DNA from 2 places in the Allobosea sp. 01N443 genome. Region 1 is predicted to be linked to the other one. Evidence: predicted binding sites of a transcription regulator. Region 1 holds the regulator's gene; the other holds the start of a gene.
What was found. Region 1 encodes PhoB, which activates phosphate uptake and scavenging genes when phosphate is short. Its sites were predicted from a motif close to TGTCATNNANCTGTCAT; they were not measured.
Positions count from the first base shown of each region.

Region 1 (10,420 bases):
GGGACCGCCCTGCCGCGGTTGATCGCGGGATTGAGCAGATCGGCGAGATAGCCCTCGAGCGGCTTCAACTCGGGCTTGGTGGCCTTGGAGTTCGGCGTGCGCGCGGAGGCGGGCTTTTTTGCAGGCTTAGCCTTGGCGGTCGTGTCGGAGCTTTTCGGCATGGCGGCAATATGGGGCGAAACCGGGCGGAGCGCGAGGGGTACGCCGTCGCAGCAGGCGGATAACTGACAGCAGGTGACAGGAGTACACCGTGGCAGGAGAAGCCGGATTGAAGCGGTCCCGGGGGTGGGCGCGATGCAAGTCCGGCTTTCATCGCGCGCCGGCGCATATCGAGACGGAGCGAGGCTTATCCGCGGGACTTGGTCTTGCCGCAGCCGCCGGACATGTTGAGGGTCACGGCTGCGCGAATGAGAGCCTTCAATGCCCCTTCGTCAATCGTCTCACCCTCGTGGATGTCGATGGCCCGCCTGGTGTTGCCATCCAGACTGGAATTGAAGAGGCCCGATGGGTCGTCGAGTGAGGCCCCCTTGGCAAAGGTCATTTTGACGACGCTCTTGTAGGTCTCCCCAGTGCAGATCAATCCGTCGTGGGACCACACCGGAACCCCTCGCCATTTCCACTCCTCTACCACCTCAGGATCGGCTTGCCTGATCCATACGCGGAGCTGGGAGAGCATCTTGCCTCGCCAGTCGCCCAGCTCGGTGATCCGCTCGTCGATCATCCGAGACGGGGAGTTTTCGTTCTGGGACTCGCTCTGGCTCATGATCTTCCCTTCTCTCCGGAACTCTCGCTTCTGGGATCGGGCCAACCGTCTGCTCGAGATCGCAGCGCAACCTCTCGAAGAGGCTGGGCCGGCCGGTAAACGTCTTGGAGAGCACGGTGTGTCTGCACGGATCACAACGCATAACTCTCTGGCTATTGATCTGCATTCATAATCATTGGGCTATACGTCAGTCAATCGAAGCCTGCGCGCGCAACGATCGCCGTCGGGTCTCGCAACTCAGGATCAAGGTGGCCGCGACGGACGGCCCGACGCAAGCGCGGCGCTCTTCCGGCATCGGCTGCCCCCTTGGGAACGGGACTGCGCTCGTGATCGGGGGCCAGGGGCAGCGCGCGATGGCTCTGCTCTTGATGGTGCGGCCGGACACGGGGGTGTAGACTGTTCGGGTCTTGTCTTCGGCAGTGCCTGATCCCCATCTCCAAGTGATCGCCGCTTCAGATTCCAGCATCGGGTTGGCGCTGCATCGCAAGCAGTCGTGAGGACGTAACACTGAAAGCTGTGGTCCGGTTCGCCGGATGTGCCGAGATCAATAGGAGGAGGCCAGAATGACTCGCGCCTTCGTCAAGGAAGCAGAGGAAAGAGGGACCCTGGACGAGCTGCCGGACCGGCCAGTCTCGCCTCACCCGAACCTCGTGACGCCTGAGGGGCTCGCACAGATCGAGGCCCAGCTGGCGCGCTGGCATGACGAACACGCGGCGGCGCTGGCCGGAGGCGACCGCACCGAGATCGCTCAGACGCGGCGCGAGTTCCGCTACTGGGCGGCGCGGCGCGCCAGCGCCAAGCTGGCCCCTGCGCAGGAAAGGCACGACATCGTCCGCTTCGGCTCGACAGTGACGATCCGCCGGGCCGATGGGCGCGAGCAGAACTGGCGGCTGGTCGGCGAGGACGAGGCCGATCCGGCACACGGAACGCTGCCCTATGTCGCGCCGTTGGCGAGCGCGCTGATGGGCAAGGGCATTGGCGAGAGCGTCAGCATCGGCACTGAGGCGGTCGAGATCATCGCGATCTCCTGAGGCGATCGTTCAGCTATCCGCGAGCCAGGCCTGAATCCCTGCTGCAGCTGCGACTCCGGTCGCGAAACAGGCCTGCAGCAGATAGCCGCCGGTCGGCGCCTCCCAATCCAGCATCTCGCCTGCGACAAAGGTACCGGGCAAGCGTTTCAGCATGAAGCCTTCCTCGACCTCGGCCGCGGCGACGCCACCGGCGGTGGAGATCGCCCGCTCGATCGGTCTGAGACCGGTGAGCACCAGAGGCGCGGCCTTGATCAGTGCGGCCAGCCTCTCCGCGTCTTCGGGGAGTGGCCCCTTCGCCGCTTCGCGCAGCAGCGCAATCGCGGATGGAGCAAGACCTGCAGCCTTGCGCAGATGATTGCTCAGCGTCACGCCCTTGCGACGATGCGCGAGGCGCTGGACCAGCAGTGCCGCCTCGTGATCGGGCCTCAGATCGATGGTGATGACCGCCCTGCCCTCGCGCAGGATCGTCTCGCGAATCGGGGCAGAGAGTGCATAGACCGCGCCGCCTTCCAGACCCGTCGCATCGATCATCGCCTCGCCGGGCACGGATTGGCCGCCGAAGCTCAGGACGATGCGCTTCAACGGTACTCCGGCAAAACGCTCTCGCATGGTCTGGGACCAATCGACCGTGAAACCGCCATTGGCCGGGCGCAGCGGCGCGATCGCAACGCCGCGCGCCGCCAACAAGGGTGCCCAGCCACCATCCGAACCCAGCCGTGGCCAGCTCGCACCGCCGAGCGCGAGCAGCGTCGCGTCGGGCCGCGCCTCGACATCGGCGCCATCGCGGCTCCGGAACGTCAGAGCTCCCGCTTCGCTCCAGCCGGTCCAGCGCTGCCCAGGCGCGAAGGCGACGCCGAGACCATCGAGCCGGCGCAGCCATGCCCGCAGCAGGGGCGAGGCCTTCATGGCGCGCGGGAAGACGCGGCCGCTGCTGCCGACGAACGTGTCCTGCCCGAGCGCATCGGCCCAGTCGCGCAGGGATTGTGGCGGGAAGGCGCGAATGGCCGGCTCCAGCCAGGCTTGCGCATCGCGATAGCGGGGCAGGAACCTGTCGAGCGGTTCGGAATGGGTAAGGTTCAATCCGCCGCGCCCGGCCAGCAGGAATTTGCGGGCCGGCGAGGGCATGCGATCGTAGATCGTGACGGTGTCCCCGGCTGCCGCAAGGCGCTCGGCCGCGATCAGCCCGGAGGGCCCTGCTCCAATAATGGCGACGTGATGTGTGGGCATCGGTCCGGCTTGCCGTCAGCGCGCCCTGCGGTCAAGGGTAATCCCGCCCCGAAGGCCATCGACAGGGACGAACCATGCCGACCATCGCCGCCTATTTCGGCGCAGCCATTCTCGAAATCGCCGGCTGTTTCGCGTTCTGGGGCTGGCTCCGGCTCGACAAGCCCATCTGGTGGCTCGTACCCGGACTGTTTTCGCTCGCCCTGTTCGYCTGGCTGCTGACGCTGGCGGAGAGCGAAGCCGCCGGACGGGCCTATGCCGCCTATGGCGGCGTCTACATCGTCAGTTCGCTCGCCTGGCTCTGGGCCGTGGAAGGCTTTCGCCCCGACCGCTGGGACATTATCGGTGGGCTGATCTGCCTCGCCGGCGCGGCGATTATTATCGCAGGGCCGCGCTAGGGTATCGGCCCGAAAGGTGGATTGCGGTTTTCGGGAAGGCCGATGCAACCATAGACGGTTAGATCGTCGGGCGGATTCGATATCCGGCCCGATGATCCAAGTCCCCGATGATCCAAGTCTCAGCTCCGCGCAAAGGTCTCGTCGAAGGCATAGCCGGCACCGCGCACGGTCCGCAGCGGGTCCTTGGCGTTGTCAGGAGTGATCGCCTTGCGCAGCCGGCCGACATGGACGTCGACGGTGCGCTCGTCGATATAGACGTCGCGGCCCCAGACCGCGTCGAGCAGCTGGGCCCGGGAATAGACCCGCCCCGGCGCCTGCATCAGGAATTCGAGCAGGCGGAACTCGGTCGGGCCGAGATGCAGCTCGCTGCCTGAGCGGCGGACACGGCGGGTGGTGCGGTCGAGTTCGAGATCGCCGGCGGCCAACAGGCCGGCGACATGACCCGGCTTGGCGCGGCGTAGCAACGCCTGGATGCGGGCGATCAGCTCGGGCAGCGAGAACGGCTTGACGACATAGTCGTCGGCCCCGGTGGCGAGGCCGCGCACACGCTCGGTTTCCTCGCCGCGGGCGGTGAGCATGATGATCGGCACCCGCTCGGTATCGCGACGGGTCCGCAGCCTCCGGCAGAGCTCGATGCCGGAAAGGCCCGGCAGCATCCAGTCGAGCAGCACGAGGTCCGGCGTATGATCGCGCAGATGCAGCTCGGCATCGTCGCCACGCGCGACGCTGTCGACCTCGAAGCCCTCGGCTTCGAGATTGTAGCGCAGCAACAGGGTCAGCGGCTCTTCGTCCTCAACGATCAGGATGCGTGCAGGCATGTCTCACTCGGTCCCAAAGGTGTCGGGCGCCGGTCACTCACCGGTGGCGGCGTCCAGAAGGATATTGGTCGTGTCGAGCTTCGGGCGGGCTGCGTCCAAGGCTTCGCCCGTGACGAGATAGTGGATCGTCTCGGCGATGTTGGTGGTGTGGTCGCCGATGCGCTCGACATTCTTGGCGCAGAACAGGAGATGCGTGCAGAAGGTGATGTTGCGCGGGTCTTCCATCATATAGGTGAGCAGCTCGCGGAAGAGCGAGGTATAGAGCGCGTCGATCTCATCGTCGCGGCGCCAGACCTCCATGGCCTTCTGCTCGTTGCTGACGGCGTAAGCGTCGAGCACGTCCTTGAGCTGGGCCTGAACCAGGCGGCTCATATGCTCGAGGCCGACGACCGCGCGCGACGGCGGCTGGAACTGGCCGGAGATGGCGACCGCGCGCTTGGCGATATTCTTGGCGAGATCGCCGACACGCTCGATATCGGCGGCGATGCGGATGGCGGAGATCAGCTCGCGCAGGTCGTTGGCGAGCGGCTGGCGCCGGGCGATGGTGAGCACCGCCTTCTCCTCTACCTCGCGCTGCAGATTGTCGAGGCGCTGGTCGGCGCTGATGACCTTCTGTGCCAGCCCGGTGTCGCGGCGCACCAGGGCGACTGTCGAATCGCCGAGCATGCGCTCCGACATGCCCCCCATCTCGGCCAGGCTGCGGCGGATCCCCTCGAGATCGGCATCATATGAGCGGACGATGTGATCAGTCATCGCGGCGTATCCTTTGTCGGCAAAGCAGTTGGAAGGCTGGGCGCCGGTTCAGCCGAAGCGGCCGGTGACGTAGTCCTGCGTCTGCTTCTTGTGCGGGTTCATGAAGATGGTGTTGGTGGCGTCGAATTCGATCACCTCACCGAGATACATGAAGGCGGTGTACTGCGAGATACGCGCCGCCTGCTGCATGTTGTGGGTGACGATGACGATGGTGAAGTCGGTCTTGAGCTGCTCGAGCAGGTCCTCGATCTTGCCGGTCGAGATCGGATCGAGCGCCGAGGTCGGCTCGTCGAACAGGATGACTTCCGGCTTCTGGGCAATGGTCCGCGCAATGCAGAGGCGCTGCTGCTGGCCGCCGGACAGGCCCATGCCGGAGGTCTTCAGCTTGTCCTTGACCTCGTCCCAGAGCGCGGAACGGCGCAGCGCACCCTCGACGCGGTCATCGAGCTCGGATTTCGGTGGCTTCTCGTAGAGGCGGATGCCGAATGCGACATTGTCGTAGATCGACATCGGGAAGGGCGTCGGCTTCTGGAACACCATGCCGACGCGCGAGCGCAGCTCGTTCACATCGATATCGTTGCTGATGACGTTGCGGCCGTCGAGCAGGATCTCGCCGGTGGCGCGCTGCTCGGGATAAAGCGAGTAGATCCGGTTGAAAATGCGCAGCAGGGTCGACTTGCCGCAGCCCGACGGTCCGATCAGGGCCGTGACATGGCGGTCCCGGAAGTCGAGATTGATGTTCTTCAGCGCCTTGTGCTCGCCGTAGTAGAAATCGAGGTTCTTGACCGCGATCCGGACGGGGGCCTCGGCATCAAGCGCTTGCGGGCTCAGTTCCAGCGTCGAAAGCATCGACTTGTTCCTTCAGATCGAACGCGACGAGGGTTTAAGGCCGTTCATTTGCCGCCCCGCACGATACGGCGGGCGATAAGCGAGAGGCACAGGATCGAGACGGTGATGATCAGCGAACCGGCCCAGGCGAGTTGCTGCCAGTTCTCATAGGGGGCGGAGGCGAACTGGTAGATCGTCACCGGCAGGTTGGAGACGCCGCCGACGAGGCTGGGCGAGAACCAGAAATTGTTGTTCAGCGCAGTGAAGATCAGCGGCGCCGTCTCGCCGGCGATGCGCGCCAGGGCCAGCAGGATACCGGTGACCATGCCGGATTTCGCCGCCCGCCAGGTCACGCTGGTGATGACGACCGAAGGCGGGGCGCCGAGCGCAGCACCGGCTTCACGCAACGAGCTCGGCACGAGGCGCAGCATGTCCTCGGTGGTGCGCACGATCACCGGGATCGCGATGATGCCCAGCGCCACGCCGCCGGCCCAGCCGGAATAGCCGCGGAATGGCTCGACCAGGATGACGTAGACGAAGAGGCCGATCAGGATCGACGGCGCCGAGAGCAGGATGTCGTTGATGAAACGGATCAGGTCCGCGAGCTTGGAGCCCTTGCCGTATTCGGCAAGGTAGGTGCCGGCGAGCACGCCCACCGGCGTCGCCACGGCGATGCCGAGGAAGGTCAGCACGATCGAGCCGACAATGGCGTTGGCAAGGCCGCCCCCCTCGCTGCCGGGACCGGGCGTCACCTGGGTGAAGGTCGCGACGGAGAGCCCGCCGATCCCCTTCACGAGCAGCATGCCGAGAATCCAGAACAGCACGAAGATGGCGAGAAGGGTGAAGCTGGTGGCGATGATCTTCATCGCCCGATCCGCGGTGCGGCGCGCGGGGCGGACGCGGCCCCAGACCTGATGAGGCGTCGTTGCGGGCGGGGTGACGGCGCTGTTCATGGCCAGGCTCCGCTCAGAAGGACTTGACGCGCGCGACAAGGATACGCGCGATCACGAGGACGACGAAGGTGACGAAGAAGAGGATGCAGCCGAGCGCGATCAGCGCGTTGAGCTGCAGGCCCATCGCCTCGTTGAATTCGTTGGCGATGCGCGAGGCAATGGTCGAGCCGGGGTCCATGATCGAGGCCGAAAGCCGGTTGGCATTGCCGACGACGAAGGTCACCGCCATGGTCTCGCCAAGCGCGCGGCCAAGACCGAGCATGATCGCGCCGATGATCGAGACGCCGGCCTGCGGCACCAGCACATGGCGCACGACCTCCCAGGTCGTGGCGCCGATGCCATAGGCGCTCTCACGCAGCACGGACGGGATCTGCTCCAGCATGTCGCGGGTGATCGAGGCGATGAAGGGGATGATCATGAAGGCGAGGATGATGCCGGCCGTCAGGATGCCGAGCCCCGAGGGCGAGCGCGAATACAGCACGGTGCCGACCAGCGGAATGCCTTCGACGATGTTCGAGACCGGGATCTGCACATAGGCCGCGAAGAGCGGCACGAAAACGAAGAGACCCCACATGCCGTAAATGATCGAGGGCACGGCGGCGAGCAGCTCGATCGTCGTCGAGACCGGGCGCTTGAACCAGGGCGGCGCGAGCTGGGTGAGGTAGACGGCGATGCCGAGCGAGAGCGGCACGCCAAGGACCAGCGCGATCAGCGCGGTCGACAAGGTGCCTACGATGGCAGGCCAGGCGCCATACTGCTCGTTCTGGGTGTCCCAGACGCTGGACGTGATGAAACCAAGGCCGAATTCGCGGAAGGCGGGCCAGCCGCCGATGATCATCGAGGCGATGATGCCCGCGAGCAGCACCAGCACGAAGAGCGCGGCGGCCCGGCTGGCATTGCGGAAGACAATGTCGAAGGTGCCCTTTGGAGTGCGGCGAATGGCGGGCGCGCCGGGCGCGGCCATCTGGTCTGTCACGGCAGCCATCCGTGGTTACTCCGGTCGCATAAGAAGCACGAGGAAACGGGTCTCACAAAGTCGAACGCGAGGCGGGAACAACCCGCCTCGCGTCATAGCATGGATCAGAAGATCGGCTTGCCAGCCGGGTCGGTGGCGCCCTTCCAGGCGGCGCGGACCTGATCCTTGACGTTGGCCGGGAGCGGCACGTAGTCGAGATCGAGCGCGAGCTTGTCGCCGTTCTTGAAGGCCCAGTCGACGAATTTCAGCGCGGACTGCACCTCTTCGGGCTTCTCCGGCTTGGCATGGACGAGCAGGAAGGTGGCGGAGGTGATCGGCCAGGCCTGGGCGCCCTTCTGGTTGTTCAACGAGATGCCGAAGCCGGGAGCCTCGTTCCAGTTCGCATTGGCGGCAGCGGCCTGGAAGGACTTGTCGTCCGGAGCCGGGAACTGGCCGTCGGCGTTCTCGACCAGCGCATGGGCCAGTTTGTTCTGCTTGGCATAGGCGTACTCGACATAGCCGATCGAGTTCGCGACCTGCTTGACGGAGGCCGAGACGCCCTCATTGCCCTTGCCGCCGATGCCGACCGGCCACTGCACGGCCGTGTTGGTGCCGATCTTCGACTTCCAGTCCGGCGAAACGCGCGAGAGATAGTCGGTGAAGACGAAGGTCGTGCCCGAGCCGTCCGAACGATAGACCGGGTTGATGTTGGCGTCAGGCAGGGTCAGGCCGGCATTGATGGCGACGATCTTGGGATCGTTCCACTTCTTGATGGTGCCCTGATAGATGTCGGCGATGATCGCGCCGGTGAGCTTCAGCTTGCCCGGCTCGACGCCGGCAATGTTGACGGCCGGAACGACGCCACCCATGACGGTCGGGAACTGGATCAGGCCGTCCTTGGTCAGGTCCTCGCCCTTGAGCGGGGCATCGGTCGCGCCGAACGCAACCGTCTTGGCCTTGATCTGCCGGATACCGCCGCCTGAGCCGATCGACTGATAGTTGAGACCGATATTGGTCTCCTTCTTATAAGCTTCAGCCCATTTCGAGTAGATCGGGAAAGGGAAGGTCGCGCCCGCGCCGGTAATGTCGGCGGCCTGGGCAACGCCGGCCAAGCCGATCGTCGCAGCCGCGAGAATGAGAATTTTGCGCATTAGAGGAGTCCTCGTCTGGGTCGCAGTCTTTAGCAGCCCCGCTAGAACACCTTCCATGTGACAGACAGATGACAGACCGTCACGTTCGCCGTCACATTGGTCAGGACGGGCTCCGCATCATCGCGCCGAGGCGCGGCAGGATCGCCTTGAAGAGGGCGCCCTTGCCGTACTCGCTCTCGATGGTGAGACGGCCGCGATGGCGTAACACGATGTGCTTGACGATGGCGAGACCAAGGCCCGTGCCGCCGGCCTCGCGGCTCGCGGCCGTGTCGACACGATAGAAGCGTTCGGTGAGGCGGGGCAGATGCTCGGGCGGGATGCCTGGCCCGTCGTCACGAACGCTGACGCTGGCTTCGCTCGCGCCCTCGACCACATTGATTGCAACCACGCCGCCCTCACGGCCATATTTGATGGCGTTCTCGACGAGGTTCTCCATCAGCCGCAGCAACTCGTCGCGGTCCCCCGCGACTTGGACCGGCTGGGTCGGCGTCTCGAGCTTCAACGCCACCTTGCGCTCGCGTGCCATCAGGGTGAGCGAGTCGACGATCTCGCGCGAAATCGCGGAGAGATCGACAGGCGTGTCCGGCGCGAGATGGGCGCGCAGCTCGATGCGCGAGAGCGAAAGCAGATCGTCGACCAACCGCGCCATGCGCAGACCCTGTTCGCGCATGATGGCGAGAAAGCGGTCGCGCGCGCCGGTATCGTTGCGCGCCGGTCCCTGCAGGGTCTCGACGAAGCCGAGAAGGGAGGCGAGCGGCGTGCGCAGTTCGTGGCTGGCATTCGCCACGAAATCGACGCGCATGCGTTCCGTGACGCGCAGCTCACTCAGATCCTCGAAGGTCAGCACCACGGGATTACGCCAGACGCCGCCGGTCAAAGCTGCGATGTGGATGCGGAATGTGCGCTCGACCGGCACGCGCTCGACCAACTCGATGACCCGGCGCCCTCCACGGCGCGAAACCTGCTCGATCGCGTCGATCAGGTCGGGGTCGCGCAGGACGAGCGTGAGCGACTGGCCGCGTTCGAGCGCCGGAATGAGCGCGCGCATCGCTGGGCTCAGTGCCTGCGCCACCCCTTGCGCATCGAGCAGCACCACGGCGGAACCCAGCGCCTCGATCAGCGCTGCAGTGGCCGGCGCGTGGGGATCGACGACATCGACCATGTGAACATGCCTATCAGGAGGAAGCTGGCGCCCTCATAGGGGCTGGCACGCGCTCTGCCAATCGCTCCGGGCGAGATGCCCCCCGCACTTGCGAGGCCCCCCACAGCGCGCGGCGACACTGGGCGAAATCCACGCCATCCAGGATCTCAGCAGGAACGAAGCGCGCTTGGGTGGTCACTATCGGCGACGCGCCGGGCGCCGCGGAGGCCGAGGCTGTCTCGACCATGATCGGAATTGCGACCGGCCGCTCTCGCTCAGATCAAGAATGTATTTTCAGCCAATTATCATCGTTTTATTGAGACAACATCGGACTTGGAAAGGCTACTGATAATGATGCTCAATCGATGTAACGATGACCATCGGCATGGCCAGCCATCTTTTGGC
Region 1 is NZ_JBFTRC010000002.1:32,002-42,421, forward strand. Features, by position in the region: gene uvrB (excinuclease ABC subunit UvrB) at 1-161, opposite strand, end outside; gene AC1DRP_RS01150 (DUF1801 domain-containing protein) at 347-763, opposite strand; gene greA (transcription elongation factor GreA) at 1,327-1,794, shown strand; gene AC1DRP_RS01160 (TIGR03862 family flavoprotein) at 1,804-3,021, opposite strand; gene AC1DRP_RS01165 (YnfA family protein) at 3,096-3,416, shown strand; gene phoB (phosphate regulon transcriptional regulator PhoB) at 3,536-4,234, opposite strand; gene phoU (phosphate signaling complex protein PhoU) at 4,268-4,987, opposite strand; gene pstB (phosphate ABC transporter ATP-binding protein PstB) at 5,036-5,836, opposite strand; gene pstA (phosphate ABC transporter permease PstA) at 5,881-6,768, opposite strand; gene pstC (phosphate ABC transporter permease subunit PstC) at 6,782-7,753, opposite strand; gene pstS (phosphate ABC transporter substrate-binding protein PstS) at 7,849-8,874, opposite strand; gene AC1DRP_RS01200 (ATP-binding protein) at 8,975-10,036, opposite strand.

Region 2 (4,982 bases), on a different contig from region 1:
GGCCATCTCGCGCGGCGATTTGAGATGGCGCTCGGCATGGGCCTCCAGCATGCGCCCGGCTCGCTCGATCGGGACATGCTCGCGGATGCAGCTGACGACATCCTGCAAGGGCCGCCGCTCGGGCGCATGATAGAGCACGTCGTTGACGGCAAGGCAGGGCACGCCCGCCCTGGTCGCGAGCTGCACCAATGCATCGGCGCGGCGCCGGTCGTCGCCGCGATGCGGCATGTCGATACCCAGCCAGAGTCGACCGCGCGCAAATTCGAAAACGCTCGCGAGTGCCGCCGCGATCTCGCTGTCCGGCCGCCGGTCCGGCATCAGGATCAGCAGCATGCCTTCCGCGAATTCGCGCAGGTCGGAGAGCGTGAGGATGCATTCGCCCTTCTTCTCGACCTTCATCTTGCCGTGGGTCAGCAGGCGGCAGAGCCTGCCATAGGCGTCGCGATCCTGGGGATAGGCGAGCAGGTCGGGCGTGCCATCGGACAGGACGAGGCGGACCCCGACCGCGAATGTCAGCTTCGTTGTGGCGATACCCCCCTCGCGCATCGCCGCATGGGCCCGCACCACGCCGGCCAGAGAATTGCGGTCGGCGAGCCCGATTCCGGCAAGGTCGAGTTCGGCCGCCCGGCCAACCAGTTCCTCCGGACTCGAGGCTCCGCGCAGGAAGGAGAAGTTGGAGGTAACCGCGAGTTCGGCATAGCGCGCGGCTGGTCCTCCCGGGGCAGCCTCGACCAGGCGATTGTCATTGAGCCCGCTCACGCGAAAAGCCCGTGCATGAACCAGGGTGGATGCGCGGCCTCGCGGCCATAGAGTCCGTCGCGATAAAGCCAGAAGCGCCTCCCGCCCGGCTCTTCGACGCGAAAATAGTCGCGGGTCGGCGCGATCCTGCCCGTCGTCGCCCACCATTCGGCGGCGATCCGCTCCGGCCCCTCCGCCTTGGCGACCTCATGCAGCACGCGCCGCCAGCGGAAACGCGTCGGCGGTCCGTCCGGAATTTCGGCCAGGACCTCGATCGGCTCAGGCCGCGACAGCAGCCGCAGGGGCCGTTCCGGGGCAGCGCTCGGTGCCGGCCAGTCTGGGGAAAGGCCGAGCCGTACAAGCTCGCCATGCCGCAGGGCGGGCACCGCCAGCGCCGCACGCTCGGGATCATGGCTGTCCTGCGCCAGGAAACGCCGCACGCGATCCGGGCCGATCCGGGCCGCGATCGCATCGGCGACCTCCGTCAATGCCCGCTCGGCGGCGGCTTCGTCGGGCTCCTCCTTCCCCCCGGCGGCGAGCGTTCCCTGATCGACGGCGAAAGGCTCGGTCGCACCGGCCGAGAGCCGGATCAGGTCGAAGCCGAAGCCGGGATCGAGCGGGTCCGCCAAGGCATCCAGCTTCAGGGCGAAGAGCCGGTCGAGCGCAGCCGGATCGCGCAACGGCATCCCGGTCTCGATGCCGAGACGGCGCACGGCCCCGTCACTGCGGAAAAAGCTCGCCTCGAACAGTCTTGCGCCTTCGCCCCGCGCTTCCAGCATGCCGGCGAGACTTTCCTCCAGGCCGGCCAGGGCGGCCCGGATACCGGCCTCATGCGCCAGCGGCTCGGCAAAACGCCGCTCCGCCATACAGTCCGGCAGCGGTCGTCGCGGGGACAGCGCCTGCGGCAGGCGGCCAAGCGCCTGGTCGAGCCTGTCGAGCAGGTCGCGGCCGAAACGGGCGGCCAGCGGCGCGCGCGGCCGCGTCTCCAGATCGGCGATATGGGTGAGGCCCATGCGCGCGAGCCCGTGCTGCCGTGCCGCCTCCAGTCCAAGCGCCGCGGTCGGCAAGGGCCACAGGGCCTCGCTCTCCCCGTCCGGCGGCACGATGCCGCCGCGCCCATAGCGCGCGACACCCCAGGCGGCGCGCGCCGTCCCGGCAATGGCGGCGCGCAGCGTAAAGCCCTGTCGTTTCAGCCGAAGCAGGCAGTCGCGGCCAAGCGCGGCCTCGCCGCCAAAGAGATGGGTGCAGCCCGAGATATCGAGCAGCAATCCATCCTCGCCATCGAGCGCGACCAGCGGTGTATAGCGGTCGCACCAGTCGGCAACGGCGTAGAGCAGGGCCGCATCGGCCGCCCTGTCCTCCTCGACCACGACCAGCCGCGGGATCATCGCCCGCGCATCGGCCAGCGCCATGGTCGCATGAAGGCCGAGACGTTCGGCTTCGACATCGAGGCTCGTCAGCCGGAAGGCGCCCTTCGCCTTGCCCACCACAACAAGAGGACCAGGATCATCCGCTGGCCCGCCGGGCTGCGGGCCAGGCCTCTGCGATATTGCCCGAACGGATGCGCCCTGGCTGCGTCTGATCCGGTCGATGGGCAGGCGCGGGAACCAGAGCGACAGGAAGCGGCTCGCGGAAGCTATACGCATGACTGTCCCACTCCATCACCCACTGCCCTGTCGCCCCATGCCGGTTGCGCAGCACCGTGACCGCAAAACTCGGCCGGCCCGGCCCATGCGCTCTCATCCGCCCCTCCGAAGGCGCCGCCGAAACCGACCAGCGGATCGTCGCCGCGCTTGGAGCAGGACTGCTTCCCAGCCGCAGGAGAAAAGCCGTCGCGCCGGCATCCCGCGCCGCCAGGACGAGACGCCGGCTGGCCGTGAGATCGAGGCAGGCCGGCGCACCTTCGAGCTCGATCACCACCGCGCCGATACCCGAGCGCGGGTCATTGCCGCGCGGAAAGGCGTCGCCCGCCGCCTTCAGCACGGCAAGCGGATCGCGCCCCCGCACCGCAAGCACCCGGTCGGGATCGAGCCCGAACGCTGCAAGCCCCGGCGCATAGAGTTCGCCCCCTTCCGCGCCGGCGGAATCCTGCCGCAGCCAGACGACCGGCCGCCGCTCCAGCCGCGCGATCAGCCCGGCGACGAAGCCCGTCGCCGCCGGAGCCTGATGCGCCGCAGCCACGATCTCGTGCAGGGCATGGCGGCGCAGCGGCCCCAGCGCCGCATCGGCCGCCGCGTGGCCAAGGCTGAAGCTCGCCTCCCCGCCCAGCGAGACGGAGACGCTTTCCAAACCGGCAATGCTTCGCCGCAGCGCGGCGACGGCATGATCGCTCACGTCTTGGCACTCCAAATGTTCCTATTTTGTTCTTTATGACTCCGCCGCCTCAGACGAGTCAACAGCCTCCGTGACGCCCCGCCCCATAGCCCCCGATCCTGCTGTCACGGCCCTGTCATCTGTCGCCGATACCGGTTTGCGCACTGCAAGAGAGCATGAGCTCCGGACTGCGCCTCGCCCATGTCCGGATGTCGRCATGCTCGCTCCTCGATGGGAAGACCGTTCATGCTGCGTATCGAAGGCCTGACCAAGCGCTTCAGCGGCAAAGCCGCCGTGGACAATGTCTCGCTGTCGATCCCGAAGGGCGAAATGGTCGGCGTCATCGGCCGCTCCGGCGCCGGCAAGTCGACCCTGCTGCGCATGATCAACCGCTTGGCGGAGCCGAGTTCCGGCCGCCTGATCAGCGACGAGCGCGATGTCACCGCATTGAAGGGCCCCGAACTGCGCGCCTGGCGTCGCGACACCGCGATGATCTTCCAGCAGTTCAATCTCGTCGGCCGCCTCGACGTGCTGACCAATGTCCTGCTTGGCCGGCTCAATCACCGCTCGGCCTTCCTGACGCTGGTGAAGAGCTTCTCGCCGGACGACAAGATCCGCGCCATCGCCGCACTCGAGCGTCTCGACATGGGCCATCTTCTGGCCCAGCGCGCCGAGACCCTCTCGGGCGGCCAGCAGCAGCGCGTCGCGATCGCCCGCGCCCTGGTCCAGGAGCCGAAGGTCATTCTCGCCGACGAGCCGATCGCTTCGCTCGATCCGCGCAACACCCAGGTCGTGATGGATGCGCTCTTCCGCATTAATCGCGAGGACGGCATCACCGTGATCTGCAATCTGCATGATCTCGATATCGCGGCGAAATATTGCGACCGACTGATCGGCATGGCCGCAGGCAAGGTCGTGTTCGACGACGTGCCGCAGGCGCTGACCCGCGAGATCGCGGCCGAACTTTACGGCATCGAGGCCAAGGATGCCGGCGCCGAGGCGCTCGACGCGCTCGATGCCATCGCCATCGCCGAAGCCAAGCGCGCCAAGCAGACCGCGGCCTGAGCCGAGTTCAAGCCCGGCCAGGACCGCTCACACCTGAAAAGACCGCCAACAGCCTTCAACAGGAGCAAACCATGCTGACCCGTCGTCATACCCTCACGCTCGCCGCCGCCGGCCTGGCCGCGACGCTCGCCGCTCCCGCCTTCGCGCAGGACTGGAAAGCCAAGTATCCGGAGCTGATCTTCGCCATCATCCCGTCCGAGAACGCGTCTGGCGTCGTCGAGCGCTACACCCCCTTCGTCAACTACCTCGCGAAGGAACTCGGCACCAAGGTGACGCTGCGCATCGCCAACGACTATGCCGCGATCATCGAAGGCCAGCGCGCCGGCAACATCCATATCGGCATGTACGGCCCCGCCTCCTTCGCCCGCGCCCGCATGACCGGCGCCAAGGTCGATGCCTTCGCGATCGAGACCAATCTCGACGGCACCAAGGGCTACCACTCCGTCTTCTACGTGAAGAAGGACTCGCCCTATCAGAAGGTCGAGGACCTGAAGGGCAAGAATCTCGGCCTCGTCGATCCCAATTCCACCTCTGGCAACAATGTGCCGCGCTTCGTGCTCGACGGCATGAAGATCGAGCCCGAGACCTTCTTCGGCAAGGTCGTCTATACCGGCAGCCACGAGAACGCGGTCATCGCGCTCGGCCAGGGCACCGTCGACATCGCCGCCAACTGGTGGAACGACGAGCAGGAATCCAACCTGCAGCGCATGGCCCGCAAGAACATGGTCAAGGCCGACGATTTCCGGATCATCTACAAGTCCGAGCAGATCGTGAACTCGCCGATGGCCTATCTTTCCGACCTGCCGGAGCCGCTCAAGGCCTCGATCCGCGACGCCGTCCTCAACCTCGCCACCAAGGACAAGGTC
Region 2 is NZ_JBFTRC010000004.1:10,575-15,556, reverse strand. Features, by position in the region: gene AC1DRP_RS02355 (error-prone DNA polymerase) at 1-759, opposite strand, end outside; gene AC1DRP_RS02350 (Y-family DNA polymerase) at 756-2,225, opposite strand; gene AC1DRP_RS02345 (ImuA family protein) at 2,245-3,072, opposite strand; gene phnC (phosphonate ABC transporter ATP-binding protein) at 3,298-4,116, shown strand; gene phnD (phosphonate ABC transporter substrate-binding protein) at 4,188-4,982, shown strand, end outside.
Region 2: the regulator PhoB is predicted to act here: its motif matches at 3,175-3,191, upstream of phnC (phosphonate ABC transporter ATP-binding protein).